3 regions of the Janthinobacterium sp. CG_23.3 genome follow, and region 3 is predicted to be linked to each of the others. Evidence: predicted binding sites of a transcription regulator. Region 3 holds the regulator's gene; each other region holds the start of a gene.

Region 1 (10,059 bases), on a different contig from region 3:
GAGTGGCGATCCGGTTGATGGCTTCGTCTGTGAATCCGGTGGCCGCGGGTTTCTTTACCTGCGGCTTGCCGATTACTCACCGCAAGTTGAACCTGCCTCCAACGTTACCCCGGCGCCGCCTGAAACCAAGCAAATAAAAATCACCGAGAAATGAGTTCGGAATGATGAATTCTGTAACAACCCATACAATGAAGATGATGAGGTTTTCCAACAACCACGCGTTGGCGGACCTGGCGCGCGTGGGACGGCCCGGCCTACGCGGCGTCCGCCGTGGCAATGAAGGCGTCGAACTGCTCGGCCGATAACGGCCGGCTCAGCAGGTAGCCCTGGTAGGCGCCGCAACCGTGGCTGAGCAGGAAGTCGCGCTGGGCCTCGGTTTCGACGCCCTCGGCCATGACCGACAACCCCAGGCTCTGCCCCAGCGCGACGATGGTGCGCACAATGGCGGCGTCGTTCGGGTCGGTCAGTACGTCGGCGACAAACGACTGGTCGATTTTGAGCTGCTCCAGCGGCAGGCGCTTCAGGTAGCTCAGCGAAGAGTAGCCGGTGCCGAAGTCGTCCAACGAGAAACCGACGCCCCTGCCCTTTAGCGCCACCATTTTGGCGATCGTGACCTCGACGTCGTCGACCAGCAGGCTTTCGGTCAGCTCGAGTTTGAGCAGCGCCGGGTCGGCGCCACTGCTCGCCAGCACCGCCAGCACGTCCGCGACGAAATCCGGATGGCGCAGCTGGCGCGCGCTGACGTTGACTGCCACGCTGAGCCGCGCCGTCGCCGGCCACGCCGACCACGCCACCAGTTGCGCGCACGCCGTCTCCAGCACCCACTGGCCAAGCGCCAGGATCAAGCCGGTTTCCTCAGCCAGCGGAATGAACGCGGCCGGCGACACCACGCCGCGCTGCGGATGGCGCCAGCGCACCAGCGCCTCGGCGCCGGTGATGCGGCCGCCCTCGCCCAGCTGCGGCTGGTAGTGCAGGTAGAACTCGTCCCGCCGCAGCCCCTGGCGCAGGTCGGCCTCCAGCGCCACGCGGGCGTGCACCGCCACTTGCATCTGCGGGTCGAAGAAGCGCAGCGTGTTGCGCCCGGCCGCCTTGGCCTGGTACATCGCCAGGTCCGCGCGCTTGAGCAACTCGCCAACGTCGCCGTCGTGCTCGAACAGTGTGGCGCCAATGCTGCAACTGCTATGGTGCGCGCCACCCTTGAGCAGGTACGGCTGGTTTAACGCCAGCAGCAGGCGCTCGCCGATGGTGGTGGTCTGGGCCGCCGCCACCACCCGGTCCCGGCTCAGCTCTTCCACCATGACGACGAATTCGTCGCCGCCAAAGCGCGCCACGGTATCGCTGTCGTAGACCGCCGCCTGCAGCCGCGACGCCACTTGCTGCAGCAGCAGGTCGCCCTGGTCGTGGCCGAGGGTGTCGTTGAGCGTTTTGAAGTTGTCCAGGTCGATAAACAGCAGCGCGCCGGTGCGGCGGGCGCGGCCGCTGACCGCCATCGCGTGTAGCAGCCGGTCCAGCATCAGGCGCCGGTTCGGCAGCCCGGTCAACGCGTCGTAGAACGCCAGGTACTGGATTTCCCGTTCGGCCGCCTTACGCTCGGTGATGTCGGTGTCGATCGACATGATGGCCTTGGGCCGGCCGTCGTCCTCGCTGACCAGGGTCCAGCGCACCTCCACCGTCAGCGCGCTGCCGTCCTTGCCGCGGCGGGTCACTTCGCCGCTCCATTCGCCGCTGCGCAGCACGATGGCGGTGGCGGCCTCGAGGGCGTCCTCGTCGTCGTCGAGCAAGGCGTCGACCGAGCGGCCCAGCACCTCGTCCTGCGACCATCCATACAGGCGCTGCGCGCTCTTATTCCAATACAGCACGCGCTGGTCGACGCTGCGCACGATGATGGCGTCGCGCGCCTGGTCCAGCAGCGAGGCCTGGTCGCGCATGTGCGCCTGGATGCGGCGTTGCGCGTCGCGCACGCGGATGTTGCCGACGCCGAAGGCGAGGTTGTCGGCCAGCTCGCCGAGCAGCCCGATTTCGCGCGCCGGGTCGCCGAACGGCTCGCCGGAATACAGCGCCAGCAGGCCGAAGCAGCGCTGCCCGTCGCGCAGCGGCAGGTACGCCGCGGCCCGGTAACCCGCCGCCAGCGCGACCTTGACCCATGGCTGGCAGGCGTCCAATTGTTCCAGATGCTCCAGCAGCAGCGGCGCGGCGGCGCGCACCACCCGCCCGGCCGGGCATTCACCCGGCCCGGCGGCGGCGTCGGACCAGCTCAGCGTCATGCTGCGCAGATAATCCAGGTCGTCCTCGCCGGCGTGCGCTTCCACGCTGATGCTGCGCGCGGCGTCGTCGTTGGCGTAGCCGACCCAGGCCATGCGGTAGCCGCCGACGTCGACGGCGATGCGGCAGATGCGCTCGACCAGCGCCGCTTCGTTGCCCTCGCGGATCAAGGCCTCGTTGCAGCGGCTGAGCAGTTGTAACGCGCGGTTCGAGCGCACCAGCGCCAGCTCGGCGTGCTTGCGCGCCGAGATGTCGCGAAAATGCACCGCCAGCCCCTCGTCGGACGGATAGGCGTGGCCCTCCAGCCAGCGCGCCAGCGGCGCGTAGTATTCGACGAACTCGACCGCGCAGTTGTCGCGCAGCGCCCGGTGGTATGCGCCATACGAAACGCCGCCGACGGCCTCCCGGAACTCTTCCCACGCCACCTTGCCAAGCAGTTCGCCGCGACTGCGCTGCAGCAGCAGCTCGGCCTGCCGGTTCAGATAGGTGAAGCGCCACGCGTGGTCGAACGTGAAAAAGGCGTCGGTGATGCTTTCGAGCGTGGTGGTCAGGCGCGCGGCGAGGCGGTTGGCGCGCTCCTCGGCGCGCTTCTGGCCGCTGATGTCCTGCATCGCGCCGCGCACCCGCGTGATGACGCCGCCGTCGCCGCGCACGGCCTGGCCGAGCGCGCGCACCCACAGCCGGCGGCCGCCGGCGCTGACCACCTCCAGCTCCTCGTCGTAGGGCAGCCCCACTTGCGCGCAGCCCTCGAAGGCGGCGCGCAGCCGGGCGCGCGACTCCGGTACGCACAGGCCGATCGCCTGCTCGAAGCTGGGCGGCGGCCCCGGCGCCATATCAAACAGCGCGTAGATTTCCTCGGACCAGACCACCTGCCGCGAGGGCAGCTCCACTTCCCAGCCGCCCAGGTGGGCGATGCGCCCGGCGATGTGCACCAGCGCCTCGTTCTGGCGCAGCGTGCGCTGGCCGAGCTTGGATTCGGTGACGTCGTGTAGCGAGCCGGCGAGCAGGCGCTGGCCGCGCGCGTCCGTCTCCAAGCGGCCGCGCGCGTACAGGTGGCGCTGCTCGCCGTCCGGGCGCACGATGCGGTGCTCGCGGTTCAGCGCGGGGCCGCCGCGCAGTACGTCGGCGAACGCCTGGGCCAGGTCCGCGCGGTCGTCGGCGTGGACAAAGGCCAGGAAATCGTCGAGCGCGCGCGGAAAGCGCGACGGCGCGAGCGCCAGGATGCGACCGGCCTCGTCGGACCAGTGCTGGAAGGCGCCGGACGCCCGCATCTGCCAGTGGCCAAGGTAAAAGACCGGCTCGCCCTGCGGCAGTGAGGCCGCCGGCGGGCCTTGGGTGGAAAGATCCGACGATGCCATGGCGGGATTCGACCTCAGATGTTGAACAAGTTGGTTGAACGCTGAAATTGATTCCTTCCCAGTGTAGCAACTTCCCGTTTGCCGCACACGACATTCTCGCGGCATTGGCCGTTTACCAACGTCAACAACGGGACGCCGCCAGGCCGTCACAACATTACCGAGAAATAATTTGTATTGCAAACATTTGTAAGCAATTGTAACTGCGCCGGATGCGCCGGGATCGCAGGCGTAAGGTAATACGCGTTCGCATTAATTACCACAATGCTTTTTTGCGCACGTCGGACGCCTCGCCGCGGCGCGCAAATCCACGCCGAAGCGCAGGTCCCGGGGCACGTTGCAATGAAGGAAAAATCATGCTGACTGCCACCTATGCCCTGATGACCCTGTCGATCGAACAAAAAAGGGAGCGCAATTTCATCTCGCGCTTTCGCCACTACCTGCAGGTGAACGCCGGCGCGCCCCAGAAAATGGACCCGGTGCGGCTGGCCAACCAGCTCGACGAACTGACCCGTTTCGCCGAAATGCGCCACCAGCGCAAAGTCGAAGGCTGCCTGATGCCGGCCTTGCGCCAGGCGACCCACGACGCCGACACGCTGCTGGCGGACTTGGAGACGCTCAACCGGATCGGCCGCCACACGCTGGGCTCGGCGCGGCGGCGCCTGCGCTTGGCCTTTGCCGAGAGCGCGACGCATGTCAAGATGCTGTGTTTTACCCTGGAGCGCTACTGCGAGAACTTGCTGGAGCGCCTGGCGAAGGAAGAGCAGGAATTGCTGCCGCTGGCGCAGCGCGTCATCTCCAGCGAGCAATGGTTCGCCATCGGCACCACGTTCCTGTCGTACGACGCGGCGCAAAACGAGCGCCGGCGCAAATCCACGCTGCCGCGGCTGCGCTGGCACTCGCGCCCGCCGGCGTCGTAAGCGGCCGCGTAGCGCTTATTCAAGCCGCCTGCAACTCCGCATACAGCGCCAGAAATTCCTGGCTCATCTTATGGCGCGCGTCCAGATGCACCATGGGCAGGTTGCGGTCGTGCGACTCGCGTATCCTCACCGAGCTGGACAGCTTGTTCTCGAACACCGGCAAGCCCTCCGCCTTGAGTTCGTCGACCAGGCGCTGCGGCAGGCGCGCGCGCGGCTGGAACTGGTTCACCACGATGCCTTCGATTTCCAGCCGCGGATTATGGTCGGCCTTGATCTCGGCGACATTGGCGACCAGGGTGTAGAGCGCCTGGCGCGAAAAATCGTCGCAGTCGAACGGAATCAGGCAACGGTCGGCCGCGATCAGCGCCGACTGGGTGAAGAAATTGTAGGCCGGCGGCGTATCGACGAAAATTTCGTCATAATCATTGGCCAGTTCGTTGAGGGTGTCGCGCAGCTTGTAGATCTTGTGGCGCGACTCGAGTTTCGATTGCAACTCGCCGATTTCCGGGTGCGCCACCATGATCGACAGGTTCTCGAACGGCGTCGCGTGGACGAAGCTGGCCGCCGCCTTCGGGAACATCGTGAACGCCAGCATCTGCTCGAAATACGCCGCCATGGTCGGCGCCGTCTCGCGCGCCGCGTCGCCCAGCAGGTAGCGGCTCGAATTGCACTGCGGATCAATATCGATCAAAAGCGTCCTTTTCCCCTGGTGCGCCGCGATGGCGGCGAGGTTCACGGCGATGGTCGATTTGCCGACCCCGCCCTTTTGATTGAAGATCACACGTTTCATGGCATTCCAAGAAGATGATTGATTGCACGATTCTAGCAGAGTGCTGCGGTGCAGCAACGCGCTGCACCGTTCGCCAGATGTAAAAAGTGCAATATCACAACAACAATGCGCCGGCCGAGCCGTGTTTCCAACGCTCCGGCGCGCCGGAACGGGCGCCGACGCCCTATTCGAGCATGTTCAGCTTGAGCTGGCGCGACAACTCGGTGCGCAACAGCACGTCCGGCGGCGGCGCATGGTGGGTGCCGCTCATTTCCAGTCCCACCGCCAGGGCCAGGTCCATGCTCGACAGGTGCCCCAGGAACCAGCGCGGCAGGAAGCGCACGACGTCGCGCCCGGCCGCCGTCTCCCCTTGCAGCACGTCCGACTCGGCGTAACGCAAGCCGGCCATGACCCGCGCGTGCTGTTCGGCATGCTGGCGCCGGCCCGGAAAGCGGATCTTCTCCATCAGTCCCTCTTCCTCCCGGAAGTCTTGCTCGAGCGTGTCGATCAGGTCCAGGTAGGCCGCCGCGAATTGCTCGTCCGGCGCCGCGTCCAGGCGTTCGATCTGCCCAAGCAGGGCGCGGTGCGCCCGGTCCATCGCCGGCACCCCCAAGGCCATGTCTTCCGACCATCTGACTGTCTGCATTGCATCCCCCTTTTTTGCTTCGGTCTGGTTGCCGGCGCCGCTGCGCCGGCGCCAACATCCCCCAGTGTGGGCGTTGGCGCGTCCGAAATCCTTGATTGAAGTCAAAAATGGGGAAGCGAACTGAGGAACTTCAAAAGCGGCATCGCGATCCACCGCGTTTTTCTCCTCCTTGAGCGAGATCAAAGAATATCGGGCGTGGGCGACCACACTGGACTGGTACTGGCTACGGGACTGGCACGCGCCGCTTACTTCATTAGCAAACGTTGCCGCACGCAATCTTCGGCGCTGCCTTACAATAAAGGTGAACCGAGCCTTAACCTACAGGAGCCACCCATTGCATACGCCAGCCTTCATTGCATCGACCCGCTTCAACGATCCGCGCCTGGCGCTGGAACAGGTTCAAGCCATTTACCGCAGCAGCATCGAGCACCTGCGCGACGCGCTGCAGCGTTTCGTCGGCGGCGAGGACCTGAACGGGCGCACGCGCGCCTGCTATCCCTTCGTGCGCATCCAAACCGACACCGTGGCGCGCGCCGACTCGCGCCTGGCGTACGGCTTCGTGGCCGGCCCGGGCGTCTTTGAAACCACCGTCACGCGCCCCGACCTGTTCGCCGACTACTACTTGCAGCAGTTCACGCTGCTGCTGAAGAACCACAGCCGCGACCAGAACGTGCAACTGGAAGTGGGGGTGAGCGCGCAGCCGATCCCGGTGCACTTCTCGTTCGCCGAGCACGACCACATCGAGGGCAATATGTCGCCCGAGCGGCGCATGGCGATGCGCGACATGTTCGACCTGCCGGACCTGGCGGCGATGGACGACGGCATCGCCAACGGCACCATGGAAATCGCGCCTGGCGCGGCCCAGCCGCTGGCGCTGTTCACGGCGCCGCGGGTCGACTACTCGCTGCAACGCCTGCGCCACTACAGCGGCACCGCGCCGCAGCACTTCCAGAACTACATCCTGTTTACCAACTACCAGTTTTACATCGACGAATTCGTGCGCCTGGGGCACGAGATGATGGGCCGGCCGGTCGATCCGCTGGCCGAAAGCGAGGACGACGGCTACATCGCCTTCGTCGAGCCGGGCAACGTCACCACGCGGCGCGCCGGTTGCGCCGTCGACCCCGAGGACGCCTTCGGCGCGGCGCCGCCACGGCTGCCGCAGATGCCGGCCTACCACCTGGTGCGCGCCGACGGCAGCGGCATCACGATGGTCAACATCGGCGTCGGCCCGGCCAACGCCAAAACCATCACCGACCACATCGCCGTGCTGCGCCCGCACGCCTGGCTCATGTTGGGCCACTGCGCCGGCCTGCGCAACACCCAGAACCTGGGCGACTACGTGCTGGCCCACGCCTACGTGCGCGAAGACCACGTGCTCGACGAGGATTTGCCGCTGTGGGTGCCGATCCCGCCGCTGGCCGAGGTGCAGCAGGCGCTGGAGGCGGCCGTGGCCGAGGTGACGCAGCTGACCGGTTACGATTTGAAGCGCATCATGCGCACCGGCACCGTGGCCAGCACCGACAACCGCAACTGGGAATTGCTGCCGCATCGCACGCCGGAGCGGCGCTTCAGCCAGAGCCGGGCGATTGCGCTGGACATGGAAAGCGCGACCATCGCCGCCAACGGTTTCCGCTTCAGGGTGCCGTACGGCACGCTGCTGTGCGTCAGCGACAAGCCGCTGCACGGCGAGATCAAGCTGCCGGGCATGGCCAACCACTTCTACCGCGAGCGCGTCGACCAGCATTTGCGCATTGGGATCCGGGCGCTGGCGCTGCTGCGCCAGCAAGGCATCGACCAGCTGCACAGCCGTAAGCTGCGCAGCTTCGCCGAGGTGGCGTTCCAGTAGCGGTTTGGTGGCGGAATAAAAAACCAAGGGCGTCAAACCGGGGTCGGACCTGAAGCTCCGACCCCGGCTCGACGCCCTTGGTGTATTTTGGCGCCGTCGGCGCCTTGATGCCGTTACGACTTGATGTTGAAGGCGTCGCGGCCGGCGTACGAGGTGGCGATGCCCAGTTCTTCTTCGATGCGCAGCAGCTGGTTGTACTTGGCCATGCGGTCCGAACGCGACATCGAGCCGGTTTTGATTTGCAGCGCGTTGGTGCCGACGGCGATGTCGGCGATGGTCGAGTCTTCCGTCTCGCCGGAGCGGTGCGAAATGACGGCGGTGTAACCGGCGCGCTTGGCCATTTCAATCGCGGCGAAAGTTTCGGTCAAGGTGCCGATCTGGTTGATCTTGATCAGGATCGAGTTGGCGATGCCCTTCTGGATGCCCTCTTTCAGGATCGTCGTGTTGGTCACGAACAGGTCGTCGCCGACCAGTTGCACCTTCTTGCCCAGCGCTTCGGTCAGAATCGCCCAGCCTTCCCAGTCGCCTTCGGCCATCGCGTCTTCGATCGAGATGATCGGGTACTTGTCGCACCAGCTCGCCAACAACGCGGTGAAGCCGGTTGCCGTCAGGCTCAGGCCCTCGCCTTCCAGTTCATACTTACCGTTCTTGTAGAACTCGCTGGCGGCGCAGTCCAGGCCCAGCGCGATCTGCGTGCCCGGCTGGTAGCCGGCTTCCTCGATCGCCTGGATGATCAGCTTGATGGCTTCCTCGTGGCTGGCCACCGACGGCGCGAAACCGCCCTCGTCGCCGACCGCCGTGGTCAAGCCCTTTTTCTGCAAGATCTTCTTGAGCGTGTGGAACACCTCGGCGCCGTAGCGAATCGCCTCCTTGAAGGTGGGCGCGCCGACCGGGATAATCATGAACTCTTGAATATCGAGGTTGTTGTCGGCGTGCGCGCCACCGTTGATGACGTTCATCATCGGCACAGGCATGCGCATCTCGGCGGAGCCGCCGAAATAGCGGTACAAGGGCAGCCCGGCTTCCTGCGCGGCCGCCTTGGCGACTGCCATCGACACGGCCAGCATGGCGTTGGCGCCCAGGTTGCTCTTGTTGTCGGTGTTGTCCAGGTCGATCAGCATGCGGTCCAGGAAAGCTTGTTCGTGCGCTTCCAGGCCGGTGACGACGTCGGCGATGACGGTGTTGATGTTTTCAACGGCCTTCAGCACGCCCTTGCCGAAATAGCGCTTCGGGTCGCCGTCGCGCAGCTCGATCGCTTCGCGCGAACCGGTCGACGCGCCCGACGGCACGGCCGCCCGGCCGGTGGCGCCGGATTCGAGCAACACGTCGCATTCCACGGTCGGATTGCCGCGCGAGTCGATGATTTCACGGCCGGTCACTTCTACGATAACGCTCATTGTTCTGTACTCCAGTGTAATTCGTTGATTATATGGTTGCTTCTTTTTTAGGCCGGATCACGCCTTGCCAATCCGGCCCACGGTACTCATATGCGGCGGCACTTTAACTCAGTGCTGGCCGATCTTCGTAATTTTAAGCGAATTGGTGCCGCCCACCTGGCCCATCGGCTCGCCCCAGGTCATGACGACGGTGTCGCCGCGCTCGACCAGGCGGTGTTCCAGCAGCAGGTCTTCGGCCGCTTTCAGCACCGCGTCGCGGTCGTTCGATTGGATCAGGTTCAGCGTGCTGACGTTGCGATACAGCGCCAGCTTGCGCTGGGTCGACACGCTTTGGGTCAGCGCGACGATCGGCACGTCGATATGGTGGCGGCTCATCCACAGCGCCGTCGAACCGGACTCGGTCAGCGTGGCGATCGCTTTCACGCGCAAATGGTGCGCCGTGAACAGCGCGCCGTAGGCGATCGACTGGTCGATGCGGGTAAACGTCATGTTCAAGAAGTCGGCGTCGAGCTTGCAGCTGTCCCATTTTTCCGCGTCCAGGCAGATCGCGGCCATCGCCTCCACCGTTTCAACCGGATACCGGCCGGACGCCGTTTCGGCCGAGGTCATGACGGCGTCGGTGCCGTCCAGCACGGCGTTGGCGACGTCGGACACTTCGGCGCGGGTCGGCACGGCGTTGACGATCATCGACTCCATCATTTGCGTGGCGGTGATGGCCAGCTTGTTGGACGCGCGCGCCATCTTGATCATGCGCTTTTGCAGCGCCGGCACGGCCGCGTTGCCCACTTCCACCGCCAAATCGCCGCGCGCGACCATGATGCCGTCGGACGCGTCGAGGATTTCCTGCAGCGCGGGAATCGC
Region 2 (10,059 bases), on a different contig from region 3:
AGCCCGGCTTTGCCGCGCCGACGCCGGGCCAGGCCGCGGCGCTGTTGGCGCAACACCGCGCCCGCAGCGTCGAACTCGACCCGGTGTCGCGCCGCGCGCGCCAGCCCGGCGGCGCGCTGCTCGACCTGTCGGCGGTGGCCAAGGGTTATGCCGTCGACCTCCTGGCGGGTTATCTGGAGGGGCAGGGTGTGCGCCATTACCTGGTCGACGTCGGCGGCGAGTTGCGCGGCGCGGGCACCAAGCCCGACGGCCAACCGTGGTGGGTCGCGCTGGAGCAGGTTGACGGCGCCGATGAAGGCGCCGCCGGCGCTCCCGGCCAGATGGTGCTGGCCTTGCACGGCTTGGCGGTCGCCACCTCGGGCGACTACCGGCGCTTCTTCGAACAGGACGGGCGGCGTTTCCCCCATACCATCGACCCGCGCAGCGGCGCGCCGATCGCCAACCTGCTCGCTTCGGTCACGGTGGTGCATGCCGCGTGCATGGCGGCCGACGCCTGGTCGACCGCGCTCACCGTGCTTGGCCTCGATGCCGGCCTGGCGCTGGCCGAACGGCTGGGGCTGGCCGCGCGCTTCGTGCTGCGCGACGGCGCCGGCTTCAGCGAACGCCTGAGCAGCCACCTGCAAGGCATGCTCGACGCATGATGTTGACCTCCGATCCCACCCGGCTGGCGCTGCTGGCCGGTTTGACCCTGGGTTACGCGGCGGTGTGCCTGGCGCCGTATCTGCGCCAGCGCCGCAAGCGCCGCGCCGCACAGCGCGAACGCGCCGCGTTGGCGCAGGCGCCGGCCTGGATCGTCGCCTATGCCAGCCAGACCGGCAACGCCGAGGAGCTGGCCGGGCAAACCGCGCAGACGCTGCGCCTGGCCGGGCTGCCGGTGCGCCTGTGCGCGCTGGCCGAACTGGCCGGCGCCGACTTGCAGGGCGCCGAGCGCGTGTTGTTCCTGGTCAGCACTTACGGCGAGGGCGACGCGCCGGACAACGCCGCCGCCTTCCTCGATCGGGTAATGGGCGCGCCGCTGCCGCTGGCGCAGTTGCACTACGCCGTGCTGGCGCTGGGCGACAGCGCCTACGCCCGGTTTTGCGGCTTCGGCCGGGCGCTCGACCAGTGGCTGGCGGCGCAGGGCGCGGCGCGGCTGTTCGCGCGCGTCGAAGTGAACCGCGGCGAGGCCGCCGCCATCGAACCGTGGTTCCGCCAGCTGAGCCACCTGGCCGGTACCAGCGACGCGCCGGACTGGAGCGCGCCGGCCTTCGAACAGTGGCGCCTGGCCGAGCGGCGCCTGCTCAATCCGGGCAGCGCCGGCGCGCCGGTCTACCATATCGCGCTTGACCGCGGCGCCGGTGCGCTGCCGCAGTGGCATTCGGGCGACCTGGTGCAGGTGGCGGCGCCGGCCGACCCGGCCCGGCCGCGCGAATATTCGATCGCTTCGATCACCCAGGACGGCCGGGTGCATTTGCTGGTGCGCCTGCACGCGCATCCCGACGGCGGCCTGGGGCTGGCGTCGGGATGGCTGGCGGTACAGGCCGGCATTGGCGAGCCGGTCCAGCTGCGCCTGCGCCAGCACCGCCGTTTCCGCCTGGAAGACAACGCCGCGCGGCCCTTGATTTTGATCGGCAACGGCAGTGGCATCGCCGGCTTGCGCGGGCATTTGAAAAGCCGCGCGCTGGCCGGGCAGAAGCGCAACTGGCTGTTTTTCGGCGAGCGCAACGCCGCCCACGATTTCCATTACCGCGACGACATCGAGCAATGGCAGGCCAGCGGCGCGCTGGCGCGCCTGGACCTGGCGTTTTCGCGCGACCAGGCGCAGCGCTTGTATGTGCAGGACCGGCTGCTGGGCAACGCCGACGAGGTGGCGCAGTGGGTCGGGCAGGGCGCGGCGATTTATGTTTGCGGCAGCCTGAACGGCATGGCCGGCGGCGTCGACGCGGCGCTGCGGCAGATCCTGGGCCGCGCCGCGCTCGACGCGCTGGCCGCCGAGGGGCGCTACCGCCGCGATGTGTATTGACGTGCGCAGGGCGGTGGTTTTTTTAGGCGCCGCCGGCCCTTTGCCGCCGGCGGCCTTCCTTAGACCGCCGCTACCGGTTCGATGTCGCCGCTCACTTCCTGCAGCCCGCGCGCCAGGCTGGAGATGCTCGGATTGTCGATGAACACGCAGCGCTTGCCGGTGCGTTTGCAGTGGTCCTTGACGCGCCAGTAGGCGCTGTGGCTGATGCAGCCGGTCTGGCAAATCACCAGGTCGGCCGCCGCCAAGCTCGAATCGAGCATGTTGGCGTTGTCCTCCAGGCCGCCGTCGTGGTGCGCGAACTGCGCGCCAACCCGCTCGATCAGCGCGCGGTAGGTGGCGACATTGCCGCTGCGCCCGCCCACGCACAGTACGCTCCGGTCGACCAGGCGGATCGGCATCTTCATGCCGCGCGCCGGCTCCGGTTTGATGGGCGCCGGCGCTGGCGGGGCGTCCGGGGCGCGCGCCTGGGTCTGCTTCAAGTCGACGATCTGCATGCGCAAGTCGCGCTCGCGCCGGTCCATCTGCGCCAGCCGCTGCGCCAGCCGGGTGCGCGACGCCAGTCCCGGAATCGACTCCCGCAATTGCGCCAGTTGCGCGCGCAAGCCGTCGATCACGCTGTCCTTGCCGATCGCCTGCGCGCGCGCCTGCATCAGCAAACCGTCGGTGCGCTCCAGCTCGGTGCTTTTGTCGGCCAGCAGGGCCTGGCTGCGTTGTTGCAGCTTGGCCAGCTCGCGCGCCATGGCGGCGTTTTCCTCGACCAACTGGTTGAACTTGCCCATGTCGGCGCGCACGCACGCGCCGGCCTGGTGCTGGATCATGTGCAGGTCGCGGCACATGCGCTCCTCCAGCTCGGCGTCGCAGCGCGGGTGCGTCAAGCCGGCCCAAAAGGCGCCGGCGACGTCGCCGCCCGCCACCGCCGCCTGCCACAGCTGCGCCACCTGGTCGGCGCTCTTGGCGCCGCGGAAGCGCTGAACCACGTGGGCGTAGCGCCGTTCGAGTTCCTTGTGCAAGGCTTCGGACAGGCGGTTGCGGCTGCCGCACTCGGTCACCGCGCCGACGTGTACCTCGTAGTCGTCGGCCAGTACGCGCCCGCCGGTCATCTTGCCCACCAGCTTGCGCAGGCCGCCCAGCGGCAGGCCGACCCCGACCAGCGGGCAGTGGCAGGTGTGCGAGAGTTCCCAGATGCGCCGCCGGCGCGACGTCAGCGCGGCGGGCGCGGCGTCGTCGCCGGCGCAATTGCTGATCACGGGCGGGTGCGTGGTCGCGGTGGCTTGGTCTTTGTCGCACATGGCGGCTATCCTGTCTGGCGTGAAGAGGTGGGCGGGCGCTGGGCCGGCGCGGCGGCCTTGGCGGCGCCCATGATGCGGCTGAGGAAGGAGCTTTTATGCGGCTGCGGCATGGCCCGCTCGACGACCGCGGCCCACTGTTCGGACAATTGCTGGCAGGTCGCCTGCAGCACCGGCCCGAGGTCGGGCAGGCCGGCCAGCGCCTTCAGGTGGCGTTCAATCACCGACGCCAGTTTCAGGCAGGCGCCGTTTTCGGCGCTGCGCGCGGTGTAGTGCGACATCAGGTGCAGCACGGCCGACAGCATCAGCTCGGGCTGGTGCGCCACATTGTTTTGGGACAGAAATATGGGGTCAATACGATCGATCGCCATCAAACGCTCCTGTTCGGGGGTGGTTTGGCTGGCTGCCGGCGTGTCGTGCGACCGCGCGGGATTGGCTGGCTGGGGTGGGCCGGCCGTTGGCCGGAAACTGCCTAGGCGGTGAGAATGAGCTTGTTCAATTGCGTCACGCGCAGGCGGTAGACCTTGCCGGCGTGCTCGATTTCGACTTCGCGGCGCTCCTCCAACAGCGCCGCGCTGGTAATGCGCCGCGCCGGCTGGGCCGGCTGCGCGCTCGACAGTGCCGCGGCTGGGTGGATAGAGGGGGTGGCGGTGGTGGATTTTTGGCTGTGCATGACTAACCTTCTTTATCTCAGTTGAGAATGATTCGTATTTGCATTATTGTTGAGCGTGGCTGAAAATGCAAGCTTTATTTGCTGCGGCAAGCGGTATAGGCAAGCCGCATTTGCGCGCCTATGTACGCCAGCGTACAGATTGCCCGGCGGCGAACGGATTAAGCTGGCTTTATTGACGGGTGGCAAGCACCGCCCGCTACCGTGCGTCCAGGCGCCCAACGATCCAAGGAGAACATCATCAAAACCCTTCCAAACTATTCGCGCACCCTGTGCGCCGTGCATTTCGCCATGTTGCCGCTGTTTGCCGTGGCGCTGAGCGCGCTGCCGCAACAGGCCCAAGCCCAGGCCCAGGCCCAGCAGTCGAGCCAGTACGACACGGCGGCGCCGCGCATCGAAGGCTTCAACGTCGACGAAGTGCGGCGTCTGGAACCGGGCGTCGAACTGAACTTCAGCCTGTACGGCACGCCGGGCGGCAGCGCCACCATCCGTATCGACGGCGCCCGCCGCAACCTGGTGCTTAACGAGGTGGACGCCGGCCTGTACGAAGGCACCTACACGCTCGGCAGACGCGATAGCATCGAGGCGCGCAGCCCCGTGACGGCGAATTTGCGCGTAGGCAACCTGGTCACCAGCGCCGTCCTCAGTGAGTCCTTGCTGAAGGGCGTGGGCCGCCACGGCGCCCGCCAGGACGCCATCGCCGACCTGAAAATCGAGCGCTTCGAGGTCCTGCCAAGCGACGACCTGCTTCCCGGCAGCGACTTGCAATTCACCGTGCGCGGCACGCCCGGCGCCAAGGCCGACATGACCATCGTCGGCACCAAGGGGGTGTTTTTCCTGCCCGAGGTGCGCGCCGGTGAATACGTCGGCACTTACACCATCAAGCGCCGCGACAACATCACGCCGGCCAGCGCGGTGGTGGCCAATTTGCGCCAGGGCCAGCGCGTCACCAGCGCCACGCTCAGGCAGCCGATGCTGGCCGCCCGCGCGGCGCCGCCGGTGCCACGGCCGGCGCCGGTGGTGTGCGCCAACTGCGCGACGGTCGAAGCGGTCAATGTGATCGAGGTGAACGGCGACGGCAGCTATCTGGGCACCATCGGCGGCGGTGTCGTCGGCGCCTTGCTCGGCAGCCAGGTCGGCGACGGCCGCGGCCGCACCGCGGCGCAAATCGCCGGCGCGCTGGGCGGCGCCTACGCCGGCCGTAACATCGAGCGCAATGTACGCAAGACCCAGCACTACGAGGTGGTGGTGCGGTTTGCCAACGGCGGCGCCCAGACGGTGGCGTTTGAAAACGATCCGTCTTACCGCGTCGGCGACAAGGTCCGGGTTGTCAACGGCACCCTGGCGCGCGAGCAGTAAAGCGGTCGCTGAAGCGCCCGGCGGGACAGTACGAAAAAAGGCCCGGTTGCAGCTTGCGCTGGCCGGGCCGAAGCTGGGGGTAAAACCGGTTCACATCAACTCACGCTGACACTTGATTACTGATCGACGCTGGCGTGCGCAACGGCGGCCAATTAAATGGTCGCCAACAATTGCACGGGGGCGGCCGGTTCGGCGCCGGCGCGCAGTTTCGCGGCCGCCAGTTGCTTGGCGCGCGAACGCGACGGCGGCAGGCGGCGCAGCGTTTTCAGCGCGTCGGGGTCCTTGATACCGATGGTGCGCTGGTCGACGCTGATCAGGCCGATTTCATTGAAGGCCGACAGCGTGCGGCTGACCGTTTCCAGGGTCAAGCCCAGGTAGCTGCCGATTTCGTGGCGCGTCATGCGCAGGTTGAACAACTTGCTCGAGTAGCCCATCTGGGCGAAGCGGTCGGCCAGCGACACCAGGAAGCGCGCCACCCGCGCCTCGGCGCTGAGGGCGCCGAGCATGCCGATCATCGCTTGTTCGCGCACCAGTTCGCGGCTCATCACGCCGTACATGACATTTTCCAGCTCGATATGGATGCGCCCCAGCGCCGTCAGTTTTTTGAACGGCAGCAGGATCAGGTCGCAGTCCGACAAGGCCACCGCCTCCGACGAATAATGCTTGGAATGGATGCCGTCGACGCCGAGCATGTCGCCCTTCATCGGGAAGCTCAGCACCTGCTCGTTGCCGAATTCGTCGATCAGCACGGTTTTCAGGAAACCCGAGTTGACGATGTAGAGCGTGTCGAAGGGCTGGCCGATGGTGTGGACGCGCTGGCCGGTCTTGAACTGCACGTGCTGGAACAGCAGCTCGTCGGCGGCGATCGAGCAGGCGGTTGAAATATGCAGCAAATCACAGACTTCCTTCAAATTCGACCACAGCCGCCCTTGGCGCTGGCGGCCCGCTTCCATCGACGAAGACTGCGCGGCCGACGACGAAGCGGGACGGATTTCAGACGTTTGCGTTGACAGCATGCTCATCTCCTGTTGACAGGTACATCAAATTTCAAATATCGGATTAGGGAAGCGCTCGCCTCGCTGAGCGTCCCGCTCCGACCGGTGCGGCGCGCCGTCTCCAAGTACGGCGGCGCCTGTCGATCAGAACCTGGACCACTCGTCAAGGTTCAGGGCGGCCCCAAACGGGATCGAGCGGCAGCGGCAGCGGGTCGGGCGGCGCGTCGCCTGGGCACAAACACCGTACAGACCACGTTGCGGCTCAATCCGCTGACGGCCTGTCGGGTAGGGGAGTAACCGGCCAGCAACTTGATTCGCTGATTTCAGTATGCCAACTAGGGTGCTTGATTGATATCAGCAGGCGCTGAATATGGCGGTAGGAGGTGGCGCGCTCGCTGTAGGATTGTTCCTACTGCGAACTGGCCGGGCGACCGCGTGGGTCAGGTTTTGAAAGGCGACAGCAGACGGTGGGCAACGGCGTACTGGACCATCTCGGACAGGGAACTCATGCCCATTTTTTGCATGATGCGGGTCTTGTGCGTGCTCACCGTTTTCACGCTCAGGTGCAAGTTGTTGGCGATCTCGGTGATCGACTTGCCGGCCACCAGCAGGGAAAAGACCTCGAATTCCCGGTCCGACAACTGTTTGTGCAGCAAGCTCTCATTCGGCATCATGATGTTGAGCACCAGTTGCTCCGCCACCTCGGCGCTGATGTAGGGCTGCCCCGAGGCGACCTTGCGGATCGCCCCGACCAGCTGGGTGCCGGCGCTCTCCTTGGTCAGGTAGCCCTGTGCGCCGGCGCGGATCGCCCGCACCGCGTACTGCTCCTCCTCGTGCATGGTGAGAATGAGGATGGCCAGCTTGGGCGCCTCGCTTTTGATCTGGCGGATCAGGTCGACGCCGCTGCGCCCCGGCATCGACAGGTCGAGCAGCAGCAGGTCGAAGCCGCCCTGGCGCACGTGGCCAAGGACTTCGAAACCGTCGATCGCTTCGCCAACGATATCAATGTCGGGCGCGCCGTCGAGTATGCGTTTCAAACCCTCACGCATGATGGTGTGGTCGTCGGCAATGACAATTCGTATCATAGGGAAATGGTTAGGTGCCCGGCCGGCATTGCTGGCCGCTGCAAGAGGTTAAACTGAAATAAGGAGGCGAATATACTATAGTTTTTAGTTAGTTTGCTATTTCCTTAAGTGATGCCGCGAATAACGCCGGCGCATACCGGCGCCGCGCGTTCAGGTCGACGGTTCCTTGATCAGGCGGTGTACCAGCACCGGCAGCGTGGTATGCGACAGCACCTTGTTGGTGACGCTGCCGAGCAACAATTGTCCCCAGCCGCTGCGCCCGTGCGAGCCCATGAAAATCAGGTCGCAGTCGCACTGCTTGGCCACGTCGACGATTTTCAGCGCCGCGCTGTCGGAAAACGCCGTCAGGCCGGCGCTTTTCAGGCCGCGTTTGGCGGCCGCGTCGTGGATGGGCTGCAAGTGCTCGGCGCCGGCCTTGCTCATGGCGGCGCGGTATTCCTCTTCGCTCGGATAGCTCGGCGGAATGATCTCGATGTATACCGGGTATTGGTATTCCGGCGCCACGTACAGCGCCAGGATGTCGGCGTGCATTTGCTCGGCGAACGCGACGCCGGCGCAGGCCGTCATGTTCGAGACGGCGGAGCCGTCGGTCGCAATCAGAATTTTCTTATACATGGCCATCTCCTTGATCAGCTTGACCGCGGCCGCAGGCGGCGCGGCCTGTCTTCATTGTAGACGCGAATGCGATCATTGTCCGACCGCAAAGACTTGATATTTATCAATGCTATCGACGCTTTTTCGCCAGCCGTGCCGGTCAGGCCACGCTTTGCGCCGCCGCGGGGCGTTTTGGCGGCGCTTTTTACAAAAAGGCGGGCATTTGTTGCCCGGTGCGTGTTTTGCTTCTCTATCCGATGTTAGTATTTCAAAATGCAACTGCTGACGGGCGATTCCGTCGCGCCGAGGTCCTTGCGCTGGCGCGCGGCGGCCGAAACAGCGGATTCACATTGAACAAGCAGCCAGCGCCCTGCTACACTCGCGTAAACGCTGTTATATTGCCGGAAGTCATCTTAATCGGAAGAATTCCAGGTATAAGTCTGTGATACGCAACGTGTAGGCGACACATTTTTACAAATTATGGAGAAGCAGGGACTATGACCAACGCCGCTGATGATTTCGACGCACTATTCGATGAAGTGTCCGCGCAAACCACTGCGCCGAAACCTGCTCCAACCCCCACACCAGCCCCCGCCGCGTCCGCCGACGACGATTTCGATGCCCTGTTCGACTCGGTAGCGGCGAGCGTGCCGGCGCCCGCCGCGGCCGCGGCCGTGGCGCCGGCGTCCGTCGCCGCCGCGGCGGAAGCGCCGGCTGGCGCCGATGACGCCGCCGACAAACCGATGTTCGAGCGCCTCGGCGGCATCGTCCGCCTGTTGCACGATTCGCTGCGCGAGCTTGGCTACGACAAGGCCCTGACCGAGGCCTCGTCGCAGATCGTCGACGCCCAGGACCGCCTGGAATACGTCGCCAGCCTTACCGAGCAGGCCGCCAACAAGGTCCTCAACACCCTCGACGACGGCATGCCGGCGCAGGACGCGCTGTCGAAAAAGGCCAAGGACATGGACGGGCGCTGGACCGCGCTGTTCGCCGGCAAGCTCAGCCTGGATGAATTCAAGACCCTGGCCGGCGACTCGAAACAGTTTGCCCAAACCGTGACCGAGGCCACCGAGGCGGAAAAGGCGCGCTTGCTGGAAATCATGATGGCGCAGGACTTCCAGGACATCACCGGGCAGTTGATCAAGAAGGTCGTGATGATCACCAAGACGGTGGAGCACGAACTGGCAGAGTTGTTGCGCGACAACGCGCCGCCGGCCATGCGTGAGAAACTGGCGCACAAGCCGGTGGTGTTGATGCAGGGTCCATCGGTGCCGTCGGCGGCGCTGGACCAAGACAATGTCGATGATCTTCTTGCTGACCTGGGATTCTAATGGACGATATGCTCAAGGATTTTGTCGTTGAAGCGATGGATCTTGCGGTTAACGTTGAAGAGCATTTACTGTGCCTTGAGCGCGACCCCGACAACAAGGAAACGTTGAACGCGGTGTTTCGCTCCTTCCATACCATTAAGGGCGGCGCCGGCTTCATGAACCTGCCGGCGCTGGTGGCGGCCTGCCACCTGACCGAAAACCTGTTCGACGCGCTGCGCACCGGCGCCGCGCCGGTGACGCCGATCGCCATCGAGGCGGCGTTGCAGGCGTCCGGCTTTGTTGCCGACCAGCTCACCGAGCTGGCCAACGGCAACGCGCCGGAGAGTCTGCCGGCGATGCCGGCCGAACTCGAACTGATCCTGACCAACGCCATTGAAGGCAAGGCGATGGCGCCCAAGGCGGCCGCGGCCGCTCCGGCCGCCGCGCCCGCGCCCGCGCCCGTCGCCGCCGCCGCGCCGGTGCCGGTTGGCGCCGACGGCCTGGACTGGGAAGCGATGTATGTCGCGGTGATCCCCGAAGGCAGTTACGTGCCGGCCGTCGCGGCGGCAGCCGCAGCGGCGCCGGCCGCCAGCGCCGCCGTCGCCGAGCCGGTGGCCGCCGCGCCCGCGGCGGCGGCAGCGGCCCCGGCCGCCAAAGCCGGCGGCAAGAACTGGGACGGTGTCGACCTCCGCGAGGAACGCGCCGAGGTGCGCACCGCCGCGCCGGTCAAGGAAGACAGCATCCGCGTCGACGCCGTC
Region 3 (10,059 bases):
AGGCTTTGCAGGCGCGCGTCGGCCGCCTGCCGCGCGCTCATCAACTCGTTGAAGGCCATCGTCAGCTCGCCGATTTCGTCGTGCTTGGCCACGCCGATCGGCACGAACTGGCTGGCGTCGGCGCGCAGGCCGCGGATGGCGTCGCGCAGCCGCACCAGCGGCGACAGCAGGCGCAGCGTCAGCCAGCCGAGCGCGGCGGCCGCCAGCAGCGAGGCGAAGGCGCTCCACGCCGCCAGCCGGTACAAGGCGCCGTCGAGCGGCTCGAAGGCGTCGCGCAGCGGCAACGCGGCGCCCAGCGTCCAGTCGGCCGACTTCAGCGTCTTGAAACTGTAGATCATTGCCACGCCCTGGCTGTTGCTGCTGACCGCCGAGTCCGCCCCGTCCTCCTTCAGCGCGCGCGTGGTGAGCGCGTTGGCGTTGGCCGCGCGCGGCTGCAGCAGCCGGCTGGCGTCCGGGTGTAGCACGTACAGCGGCACCGCGCCGCGCGTGATGGCGAAGTAATAGCCGCTCTTGCCGACCTTGGCGCTGCGCAGCCGGCCCAGCACGTTGTCCTTGTACAGGCGCAGCACGCCGATCAGCATGCCGACCACTTCGCCGCGCGCGTCCAGCACCGGGGCGACGAATTGCACGATGGGTTGCTTGCTGGTCTTGCCGAGCACCGGTTCGGCGATCATCGGCCGGCGCGTGCGCAGCACGGTTTTGAAAAAGGCCCGGTCGGAGGCGTCCGTGCCGGCCCGTCCCGGCACCGCCGGCACGTCGGCGATCAGGCGGCCGCGGGCGTCGAGCACCAGCACGTCGTCGAACAGCGTCAGCACCGCCCGCGTCGCGTAGTGGGCCCTGAGCTTCTCCGGCGAATCCATCAGCTCGGGCGGCTGCTGCCTGGCGCTGGCGCCGACGACGTCGAGGAGGATCTGCAACTTGTCGTCGAGTTCGGTCGCGGTACTGCGCACCAGCGCGTTCTGCTGCGCCAGCAAGACCCCGGTGAAGTCCTCGCGCATGCGCTGCATCTGGGCCACGGTGACCAGCGCGATCATGAGAATCGACGTCAGGCTCGTTGCCAGGGCGACTTTCGCTTTGATCCCGAGTGGCTTCATTGCTTTCCTTTATGGACGCCCGCGCGGGCATTCAGGCCGCCCGGGAATTGTGCTATCAATAAGGATACTTAGCAAGCACTACCCTGCCGCGCGGCGGCCGCCAGGATCACCGGCGCCACCGCCGCCGGCCGACCGCCTCGCCGAAGGCGCTGCCGCGGATCGGCCCGCGGCTCGCGATGCCGGGCGCCGCGCCAGCGGGTAGAATGGCGCGGCGCCAGTATATTTTTCTTTCGGCGAATCGAAACCGCCGCGGCCCGCCTCTTAGTAGCCGAGGGATGTCCTCGCCACCGTCGAAAGGGAAAAATATGTTCTATATGAAAAATGTACCGGGTTGGGAGCGGCTCTTGCGCGCCGTCGCCGGCCTGCTGGCGATCGCCTTCGGCGTGCTCGCGCTTGGCGGCGCGGCCGGCGTCGGCCTCGCGCTCGGCGGCGCCGGCCTCGTCGCCTCCGGGCTGTTCGGTTTCTGTCCGATGTGCGCGCTGCTCGGGCGCCGCCTGGACCGCGCCGGCCGCGCCGATGACGCTCGCTGAGCAACACCGACCGGTGCTGGACGCCGCCCACGGCGGCGATCCCGCCGCGCTGGCGCAGTTGCTGCGGCTGTGCCAGCCCGACATCCGCCGCTACGCCCGGCGCTCCTGCCTGCTCAGCGACGTCGACGACGCCGTCCAGGAGGCCTTGTTGGTGCTGTCGCGCCGGCTCGGCTCGGTGCGCCTGCTGGCGGCGTTCTCCGGCTGGTTGTTCAAGGTGGTGCGGCACGAGTGCCGCAAGCTGGCCCGTCTGGCGCTGCGCCACGCTCCCTACGACGACGAGCGCGCCGAACGCTGGCTGGCCGCGCAGGACACGGCCGGCCTGCGGCTGGACCTGGTGAACGCGCTCGAATCGCTGCCGGCCGATTATCTGCACATGATCCTGTTGCGCGATTTCGCCGAGCTGAGCATCGCCGAAATCGCCGCCCTGCTCGGCCTGACGGCGGCCGCCGCCAAGAGCCGGCTGCACTGCGCCCGGCTGCTGGCGCGCGAGTATCTGGTGGGCTGAGGCGGGCGCCTGGCGTCGGGAGCGGCCGCCCCGGCGTAGTTGCCATATAATTAAATCGACCAACCCCGGGTCGTTTAGTGGGCTATTGCCACTTGGTAACGTCGGGATGCGATAAACTCCATGACAGCCTCCGAATAGGTATATCCCGCTATGCTCACAGAACTGCCCGCCCTGACCCTGCCCCGCGTTCCCGTGGAGGTGTTGCGCGCGCGCTGCTCCACCTGCAGCATGCACCAGTTGTGCCTGCCGATGGGCCTGGACATGGGCGATATGGACCGGCTCGACCAGATCATCGGCCGGCGCCGCAAGGTGCCGCGCGGCGCCACGCTGTTCCGCATCGGCGACCCGTTCGTCAACCTGTACGCGATCCGCCTCGGCCATTTCAAGACCTACCAGATCAACGCCGGCGGCGAGGAGCAGATCACCGGCTTCCAGATGGCCGGCGAGCTGCTCGGCATGGACGCGATCAGCGCCGACCGCCACCATTGCAACGCGGTGGCGCTGGAAGACAGCGAGGTGTGCGAAATCCCGTTTTCCAGCCTTGAACAGCTGCTCGGCGAGATGCCGACGCTGCTGCGCCATTTCCACCGCATGATGAGCCAGGAGATCACGCGCGAGCAAAGCGTCATGCTGTTGCTGGGTAATATGCAGGCGACCCAGCGCTTCGCCGCCTTCATCGTCAACCTGGGCTCGCGCTACGAGGCGCGCGGCTATTCGAGCGTCACGTTCCAGCTGCGCATGTCGCGCGAGGAAATCGGCAACTACCTGGGGCTGACCATCGAGAGCATCAGCCGGCTGTTGTCGAAGTTTAAGAAGGAAGGCTGGCTGCGCGTCAGCAACCGCGAAATTGAAATCCTTAATCCGGCCATGCTGAAGGCGATTACCGCCGGTACGCCGGAGGCTTGCGCCTAAGCCGCCGGCGACGCCGGTCGGCTGGCCCACGCCGTGTAACGGAGCTGGGCTAACCGACCTGCGGCAATCCCATCAATCGCTGCGCAGCGCCACGGCGCGCTGCGTCGGCCAGGTCCAACTGCCATCCAGGCGCCAGTCGCGCCGGGCGTTTTCCGCCAGCACTTGCCAGCGGCTGCGCTCGAACAGCGCCAGCGGCGCGCTGAAGTTGCCTTGCGCGTCGGGCTGGACCGCCAGTTTGATGTCCTTCTCCGGTTGCGTCGCATGGGCCAGGTGCAGCAGCAGCGGCGCGCTGTAGGGCAGGCCGTGGCTGTCGATCTTGCCCACCAGCACGGCGTTGGCGGCGTCGTAGCGCAGCGCCGCCGTCAGCCCCAGCGCGCTGGCCGCGCGGTCGCGCCGCAAGTCCTGGTTGATCGCCTTGCCCTTCTTGTAGTAGTCGCCCACCACCAGCGCGTCCTGGCGCGAAAACGCCAGGTAGCCGGTGTAGCTGCCGGCCACTATGACGATGAAGGGGCCGAGCATCAGCAACCACGGCCAGCGGTGCGTGTACCAGGGGCGTTCGGCCGGCGCCAGGGGGCGCAATGGCAATACGTTCGACATGGTTTCTCCTTTATTGCTTAGCGCGGCACAAAGAACACCGCTTTTTCCATCACGTGCAGGCTTGGGTCGTCGAGCGCCGTCAACTCGATGGCGATCTGGTTGGAACCCTTGGCCCCGGCGCCGTGGGCGGCGCGCAGGCGCACCGGCAGCGCCAGCGTTTCGGTGGCGCCGACGCTGACCTCGTCGGGCGTGACCAGCGCCAGGCTCGGCAGGCCCGACACCTTCACCTTGTAGCGGTGCGGCGTCTCCGCGGTGTTCATGATCTGCAGGCGGTAGACGTTTTCGACCATGCCGTCCTCGACTTCGCGCCCCATCGCGCCGCGGTCGCGGATCACGTCCAGCTTGAGCGGCGTGCGCAGCGCCAGCGAGCCGACCACGGCGGCGGTGATGACGGCCAGGATCGCCGTGTAGATCAGCACGCGCGGGCGCAGCGCGCGCTGGCGGATCTGCTCGACGCTGAAATTGTTGGCCAGCGCGTGGTCGGTGCTGTAGCGGATCAGGCCGCGCGGGCGGTCGATCTTGTCCATCACCGTGTTGCAGGCGTCGACGCAGGCGGCGCAGCCGATGCATTCGTACTGCAGGCCCTGGCGGATGTCGATGCCGGTCGGGCACACCTGCACGCACAGGGTGCAGTCGATACAGTCGCCCGTCTTGGCGGCGACGGCCGGCGTGGCCTTCTTGTTGAGCGCGCCGCGCGGCTCGCCGCGCTTGACGTCGTAGGTGATGATCAGCGTGTCCTGGTCGAACATCGCGCTCTGGAAGCGGGCGTACGGGCACATGTATTTGCAGACCTGCTCGCGCAGCCAGCCGGCGTTGCCGTAGGTGGCCAGCGCGTAGAACAGCACCCAGAACCATTCCCACGGCCCGAAGCTGAGCGTGGCCACCTCGTGCGCCAGCGTGTGGATGGGCGTGAAATAGCCGACGAAGGTGAAGCCGGTCCACAGCGCCACCGCGCCCCAGGCCAGGTGCTTGGCGGTTTTCTTGGCCGCCTTGCGCAGCGACGGCCCCTGCTTGTCGAGCAGCATGCGGGCGCTGCGCGTGCCCTCGATGCGGCGCTCGATCCACAGGAAGATTTCGGTGTACACCGTTTGCGGGCAGGCGAAGCCGCACCAGACCCGCCCGGCGATCGCCGTCACCAGGAACAGCAGGTAGGCGCAGATGATCAGCAGCGCCGCCAGGTAGATGAAGTCCTGCGGCCACAGCACCACGCCGAGGATATAGAACTTGCGCGTGCCGAGGTCGAACAGCAGGGCCTGGCGGCCGTTCCAGCTGAGCCACGGCAAGCCGTAGAACATCAGCTGGGTCAGCCAGACGCAGACCCAGCGCAGGCTGGCATAGCGGCCCTTCGCCTCGCGCGGATAAATCTCCTCGCGGGCCGCGTACATCTTGATCACTTGGGGGGCGGGATCGCTCATGGCTGCTCGCCTATCAAGGTTGCGGGTTCGACAGGCTCCACACGTACGATGCCAGCACATGTACCTTGGCCTCGCCGAGGAAGTCGTCGAACGCCGGCATGGCGTTGCTGCGGCCCTTGCGGATGGTTTCCATGACGGTGTCGGCGCTGCCGCCGTACAGCCAGATCTTGTCGCTCAGGTTGGGCGCGCCCAGCGCCTGGTTGCCGGTGCCGCCGGCGTTGTGGCAGGCCATGCAGGCGCCGAACTTGTTTTTGCCGAACACCACCTTGATCGGGTCGGCGGTCGAGCCGGACAGGCTCAGCACGTAGTGGGCGACGTTTTCCACGTCCTTGTCGCTGCCCAGCGCCGCGCCCATCGGCGGCATCTGGCCGTTGCGCCCGTGCAGGATGGTGGTCTTGATGATCTCCGGCGTGCCGCCGTACAACCAATCCTTGTCGGTCAGGTTCGGAAAGCCCTTGTTGCCGCGCGCGTCCGAGCCGTGGCATTGCGCGCAGTAGGTCAGGAACAGCCGCTCGCCGACGGCGTGCGCGGTCGGGTTGGCCGCCACCGTCTTCAGGTCCTGTCCGAGGAATTGCTTGAACAGGGGGCCGTAGTCGGCGTCGGCCTTGTCCAGCTCGCCCTGGTACTGGCCGCTGGACTTCCAGCCCAGCTTGCCGGCGTAGGTGCCCAGGCCCGGGTAGAGGAACAGGTAGGCCAGCGCGAACACGATGGTGATGTAGAACAACCACATCCACCAGCGCGGCATCGGCGTGTTCAGCTCGGTCAAGTCCTCGTCCCAGATGTGGCCGGTGGTACCGACCGGGCCGTCGTGGTCCTTCAGCGCGCCGACCTTGTGGGTCGACTGCGAGTACAGCAGCACGCCGCAGCCGAAGATGCCCAGCAGCGACAGCACGACGATGTAGATGTTCCAGAAACCGCTGGTGAAGTCAGACATGGCCGCCCTCCCCCACGACGATGTCGGCGGCGTCGTCGGCGAACGGCAGTTGCGCGGCGCTGTCGAAGTCGCTGCTGCGCCGGGTCACGAAGGTCCACCACAGGATGCCCAGGAAGGTGGTGAAGGAAACCACCGTCATGACGCTGCTGGCGCTGTCAAAGAGGTTCTCGATTGCCATGCTAGTTCCTTGTCTTGATTAATGTGCCCAGGCCCTGCAGATAGGCGATCAGGGCGTCTTCTTCGGTCTTGTCCACCAGCGCGGCCGGCGCGGCGGCGATCTCGGCCTCGCTGTACGGGTCGCCCAGGCGTTTCAGCGCGCGCATTTTCGGCGCGATCTCGGCCGGCACCAGGGCGGTTTTCGCCAGCCATGGATAGTTCGGCATGTTCGACTCGGGCACCAGGTCGCGCGGCTTGTTCAAATGGGTTTTGTGCCATTCGTCGCTGTAGCGCCCGCCCACCCGCGCCAGGTCGGGGCCGGTGCGTTTCGAACCCCACTGGAACGGCCGGTCGTAGACGAACTCGCCGGCGACCGAGTAGTGGCCGTAGCGTTCGGTTTCGGCGCGGAACGGCCGGATCATCTGCGAGTGGCAGTTGTAGCAGCCCTCGCGCACGTAGATGTCGCGCCCGGCCAGGCGCAGCGGCGTGTACGGCTTGAGGCCGGCGATCGGCTCGGTGGTCGACTTCTGGAAGAACAGCGGGACGATCTCGACCAGGCCGCCGACGCTGACCACCAGCGTCACCAGCGCGATCAGCAGCCAGGGGTTCTTCTCAATCCATTCATGTGAAAATTTCATCGCTCACTCCGAATCAGGCGTGGGCCGCGGCCAGCGCGGGAATGCGCGCCGTCACCGATTGGCGGCCGCGCAGGGTCATGTAGGTGTTGTAGCCCATCAACAGCATGCCGCTCAGGTACAGCAAGCCGCCGCCGAAGCGCACCACGTAGTACGGATAGGTCGCCTTGACCCCCTCGACGAAGGTGTAGGTCAGGGTGCCGTCGGGGTTGACCGCGCGCCACATCAGGCCCTGCATCACGCCGGCGATCCACATCGCCGCGATGTACAGCACGATGCCGATGGTGGCGACCCAGAAGTGCATGTCGATCAGGCGGGTGCTGTACATCCTGGTCCGGCCGGCCAGGCGCGGCAACAGGTAGTAGATCGAGCCCATCGTGATGAAGCCGACCCAGCCCAGGGCGCCGCCGTGGACGTGGGCGATGCCCCAGTCGGTGTAGTGCGACAGCGAGTTGATGGTCTTGATCGACATCATCGGCCCCTCGAAGGTGGCGATGCCGTAGAACGACAGCGAGACGATCAGGAACTTCAGGATCGGGTCGGTGCGCAGCTTGTGCCAGGCGCCCGACAAGGTCATCATGCCGTTGATCATGCCGCCCCACGACGGCGCCAACAGGATCAGCGAAAACACCATGCCGATCGACTGGGTCCAGTCGGGCAAGGCGGTGTAGTGCAGATGGTGCGGGCCGGCCCACATGTAGGTGAAGATCAGCGCCCAGAAGTGGACGATCGACAGGCGGTACGAATACACCGGGCGCTCGGCCTGTTTCGGGATGAAGTAGTAAACCATGCCGAGGTAGCCGGCGGTGAGGATGAAGCCGACCGCGTTGTGGCCGTACCACCACTGTATCATCGCGTCCTGCACGCCCGAGTAGGCCGAGTAGGATTTCCACAGCGACGCCGGCATCGCCGCGGCGTTGACCACGTGCAGCAGCGTGACGGCGATGATGTAGGCGCCGAAGAACCAGTTGGCGACGTAGATGTGGGCCACCTTGCGCTTGAGCAGGGTGCCGAAGAACACCACCGCGTAGGCGATCCAGACCACGGCGATGAGGATGGCGATCGGCCATTCCAGTTCGGCGTATTCCTTGCCGCGGGTGAAGCCCATCGGCAGGGTGACCACGGCCGACAGGATCACCGCCTGCCAGCCCCAGAAGGTGAACGCGGCCAGCTTGTCGGAGAACAGCCGCACCTGGCAGGTGCGCTGCACCACGTAGTACGAGGTGGCGAACAGGCCGCAGATGCCGAAGGCGAAAATCACGGCGTTGGTGTGCAGCGGCCGCAGCCGGCCGTAGGTCAGCCAGGGTATGTCCAGGTTCAGCGCCGGCCATGCCAGTTGGGCGGCGATGATGACGCCAACCAGCATGCCGACGATGCCCCAGACTACGGTGGCGATCGCGAATTGCTTGACGATCTTGTAGTTGTAGTTCAGTGAATGGTCCACTCGTGCTCTCCCGGGATTGCTTTGATGATGTAGTGCATCAAAGAGTACGGGTTCGACCATCAAAAAACTTTGATGTGGATCAAAATTCACCAGATCAATTGCAGATAGGCACTAACGCGGGGGCGCGCTACCACGACCCCGATACGTGGGGCGTTGGGGCCGGCCGGTGCATGTCGCCGGTGTTTGCGCGCGGCGGTGGCGCCGCCGCCGCGCTTCGCTACACTAGCTCATGAGCACGCCGAACGACGACTACGACACGCCCTGGAAGGACGCCGTGACCCGGTATTTTGCGGACTTCATGGCCTTCTATTTTCCCCGCGCCCACGCCGAGATCGACTGGTCGCGCCCGCAGCGCTTCCTCGAGCAGGAATTGGCGCAGGTGGCGCACGACGCCGAACTGGGGAAGCGCCTGGCCGACAAACTGGTCGAGGTCACCCTGAAGGGCGGGGCGCCGCAGTGGGTGCTGGTGCATTTGGAAGTGCAGGGTCGGCGCGACAGCCGTTTCGCCGAGCGCATGTTTACCTACAACTACCGCATTTTCGACCGCTACCGCCGGCCCGTCGCCAGCATGGCGCTGCTGGCCGACGGCAACGCCGGCTGGAAACCCGACAGCTTCGGCTACCAGTTGCTCGGCTGCACGGTGGGGATTCAATTTCCCGTTGTTAAACTGGACGATTTCGCCGGACGCGCCGAACAGTTGCTGGACGACCCGAACCCGTTCGCGCTGGTGACGGCGGCCTACCTCGCCACCCGCGAAACCAAGGGCGACGACGTCCGCCGCGCGGCCGCGAAGTGGTTCATACTCGAACGGCTCCTGCTGCAAAATCGGGACAGGAGGATTATCATTGACCTGACCGTGGTGATCGACTGGTTAATGCGCCTGCCTCAACCACTGGAGCACGAGTTATGGCGCCGCATCGAGAAATTCGAAAGGAGTCGGGCTATGCCTTATATTTCATCCTTTGAGCGTATCGGCCTGGAGCGCGGCCTCAAGCGAGGTCTGCGGGAAGGACTGCGGGAAGGACTGCGGGAGGGACGGCAGGAAGGACGGCAGGAGGGACGGCAGGAGGGACGGCAGGAGGGATTGCGCGAGGCGCTGACGCAGCAGTTGCGGCGGCGCTTCGGCGCCTTGCCCGATCCTGTGCAACGGCGCCTTGAACAAGCTACCTGGGCCGAACTGCTGGTGTGGTCCGAGGACTTTGTGGACGCTGCCACGCTGGATCAGGTGTTCCGGGCGCAGGCCGGGTAAGCGCGGCGGGTTTACCGCAAACGCGGGCGCAAACGTCTGGCGCGGCGCTCACTGGCGCGGCGTTTCTTGCTATTCCCGCGTGTTTAGCGCTTCCTGTGCGTTGGCGGCGGCGCCGCTGTCGTCGTCCTGCAGCACGCGCAGGCCGGGGCCGACCAGGTCGTCGAATTGGCCGCCGTCGGAGGCCTTGAAAAACACCCACAGCGCAACGAACACGGTGGCGATGCTGACGGGGATCAGGAGGTAGAGGGCTTCCATGCTCAGTTCCGGCGCAAGCGCAGCGCGTTGGCAATGACGACGGCCGAGCTGAGCGCCATGCCCAGCCCCGACAGCCAGGGGTTCAGATAGCCCAGCGCGGCGGCCGGGATCGCCAGCAGATTGTACAGCGTGGCCCAGGCCAAGTTTTGGCGGATCACCGCCATGGTCGCGGCGGCGGCGCGCGCCGTTTCGGCCACCGACGACAACCGGCCCGACAGCAGCACCGTGTCGGCGTGCGCCTGGGCCAGCGCGGCGCCCGAACCCATCGCGAATGAAACGTCGGCGGCGCTCAGCACGGCGGCGTCGTTGATGCCGTCGCCGACCATCGCCACC

What was found. Region 3 encodes FNR, which switches genes on or off when oxygen is low (the NO sensors DNR and NnrR bind a similar motif). Its sites were predicted from a motif close to TTGATNNNNATCAA; they were not measured.
Region 1: ACFDR9_RS06455 (hemerythrin domain-containing protein) is a predicted target of FNR. The motif match lies at 3,732-3,745, and genes of this name have one in related genera.
Region 2: ACFDR9_RS05720 (universal stress protein) is a predicted target of FNR. The motif match lies at 8,106-8,119, and genes of this name have one in related genera.

Annotation. Positions count from the first base shown of each region.
Region 1 is NZ_JBJXIB010000016.1:2,431-12,489, forward strand. Features, by position in the region: gene ACFDR9_RS06445 (hypothetical protein) at 1-154, shown strand, start outside; gene ACFDR9_RS06450 (EAL domain-containing protein) at 255-3,620, opposite strand; gene ACFDR9_RS06455 (hemerythrin domain-containing protein) at 3,974-4,537, shown strand; gene ACFDR9_RS06460 (ParA family protein) at 4,557-5,327, opposite strand; gene ACFDR9_RS06465 (bacteriohemerythrin) at 5,491-5,952, opposite strand; gene ACFDR9_RS06470 (AMP nucleosidase) at 6,287-7,801, shown strand; gene eno (phosphopyruvate hydratase) at 7,915-9,198, opposite strand; gene pyk (pyruvate kinase) at 9,307-10,059, opposite strand, start outside.
Region 2 is NZ_JBJXIB010000013.1:22,813-32,871, forward strand. Features, by position in the region: gene ACFDR9_RS05680 (FAD:protein FMN transferase) at 1-641, shown strand, start outside; gene ACFDR9_RS05685 (sulfite reductase subunit alpha) at 638-2,002, shown strand; gene ACFDR9_RS05690 (DUF2325 domain-containing protein) at 2,062-3,291, opposite strand; gene ACFDR9_RS05695 (hypothetical protein) at 3,297-3,659, opposite strand; gene hemP (hemin uptake protein HemP) at 3,761-3,961, opposite strand; gene ACFDR9_RS05705 (glycine zipper 2TM domain-containing protein) at 4,163-5,317, shown strand; gene ACFDR9_RS05710 (Crp/Fnr family transcriptional regulator) at 5,470-6,270, opposite strand; gene ACFDR9_RS05715 (response regulator) at 6,753-7,397, opposite strand; gene ACFDR9_RS05720 (universal stress protein) at 7,548-8,012, opposite strand; gene ACFDR9_RS05725 (protein phosphatase CheZ) at 8,489-9,322, shown strand; gene ACFDR9_RS05730 (chemotaxis protein CheA) at 9,322-10,059, shown strand, end outside.
Region 3 is NZ_JBJXIB010000018.1:24,602-34,660, forward strand. Features, by position in the region: gene ACFDR9_RS07095 (response regulator) at 1-1,094, opposite strand, end outside; gene ACFDR9_RS07100 (DUF2892 domain-containing protein) at 1,400-1,624, shown strand; gene ACFDR9_RS07105 (sigma-70 family RNA polymerase sigma factor) at 1,611-2,129, shown strand; gene fnr (fumarate/nitrate reduction transcriptional regulator Fnr) at 2,280-3,041, shown strand; gene ACFDR9_RS07115 (FixH family protein) at 3,114-3,638, opposite strand; gene ccoG (cytochrome c oxidase accessory protein CcoG) at 3,656-5,053, opposite strand; gene ccoP (cytochrome-c oxidase, cbb3-type subunit III) at 5,067-5,987, opposite strand; gene ACFDR9_RS07130 (cbb3-type cytochrome c oxidase subunit 3) at 5,980-6,165, opposite strand; gene ccoO (cytochrome-c oxidase, cbb3-type subunit II) at 6,167-6,781, opposite strand; gene ccoN (cytochrome-c oxidase, cbb3-type subunit I) at 6,795-8,222, opposite strand; gene ACFDR9_RS07145 (Rpn family recombination-promoting nuclease/putative transposase) at 8,452-9,471, shown strand; gene ccoS (cbb3-type cytochrome oxidase assembly protein CcoS) at 9,541-9,726, opposite strand; gene ACFDR9_RS07155 (heavy metal translocating P-type ATPase) at 9,729-10,059, opposite strand, start outside.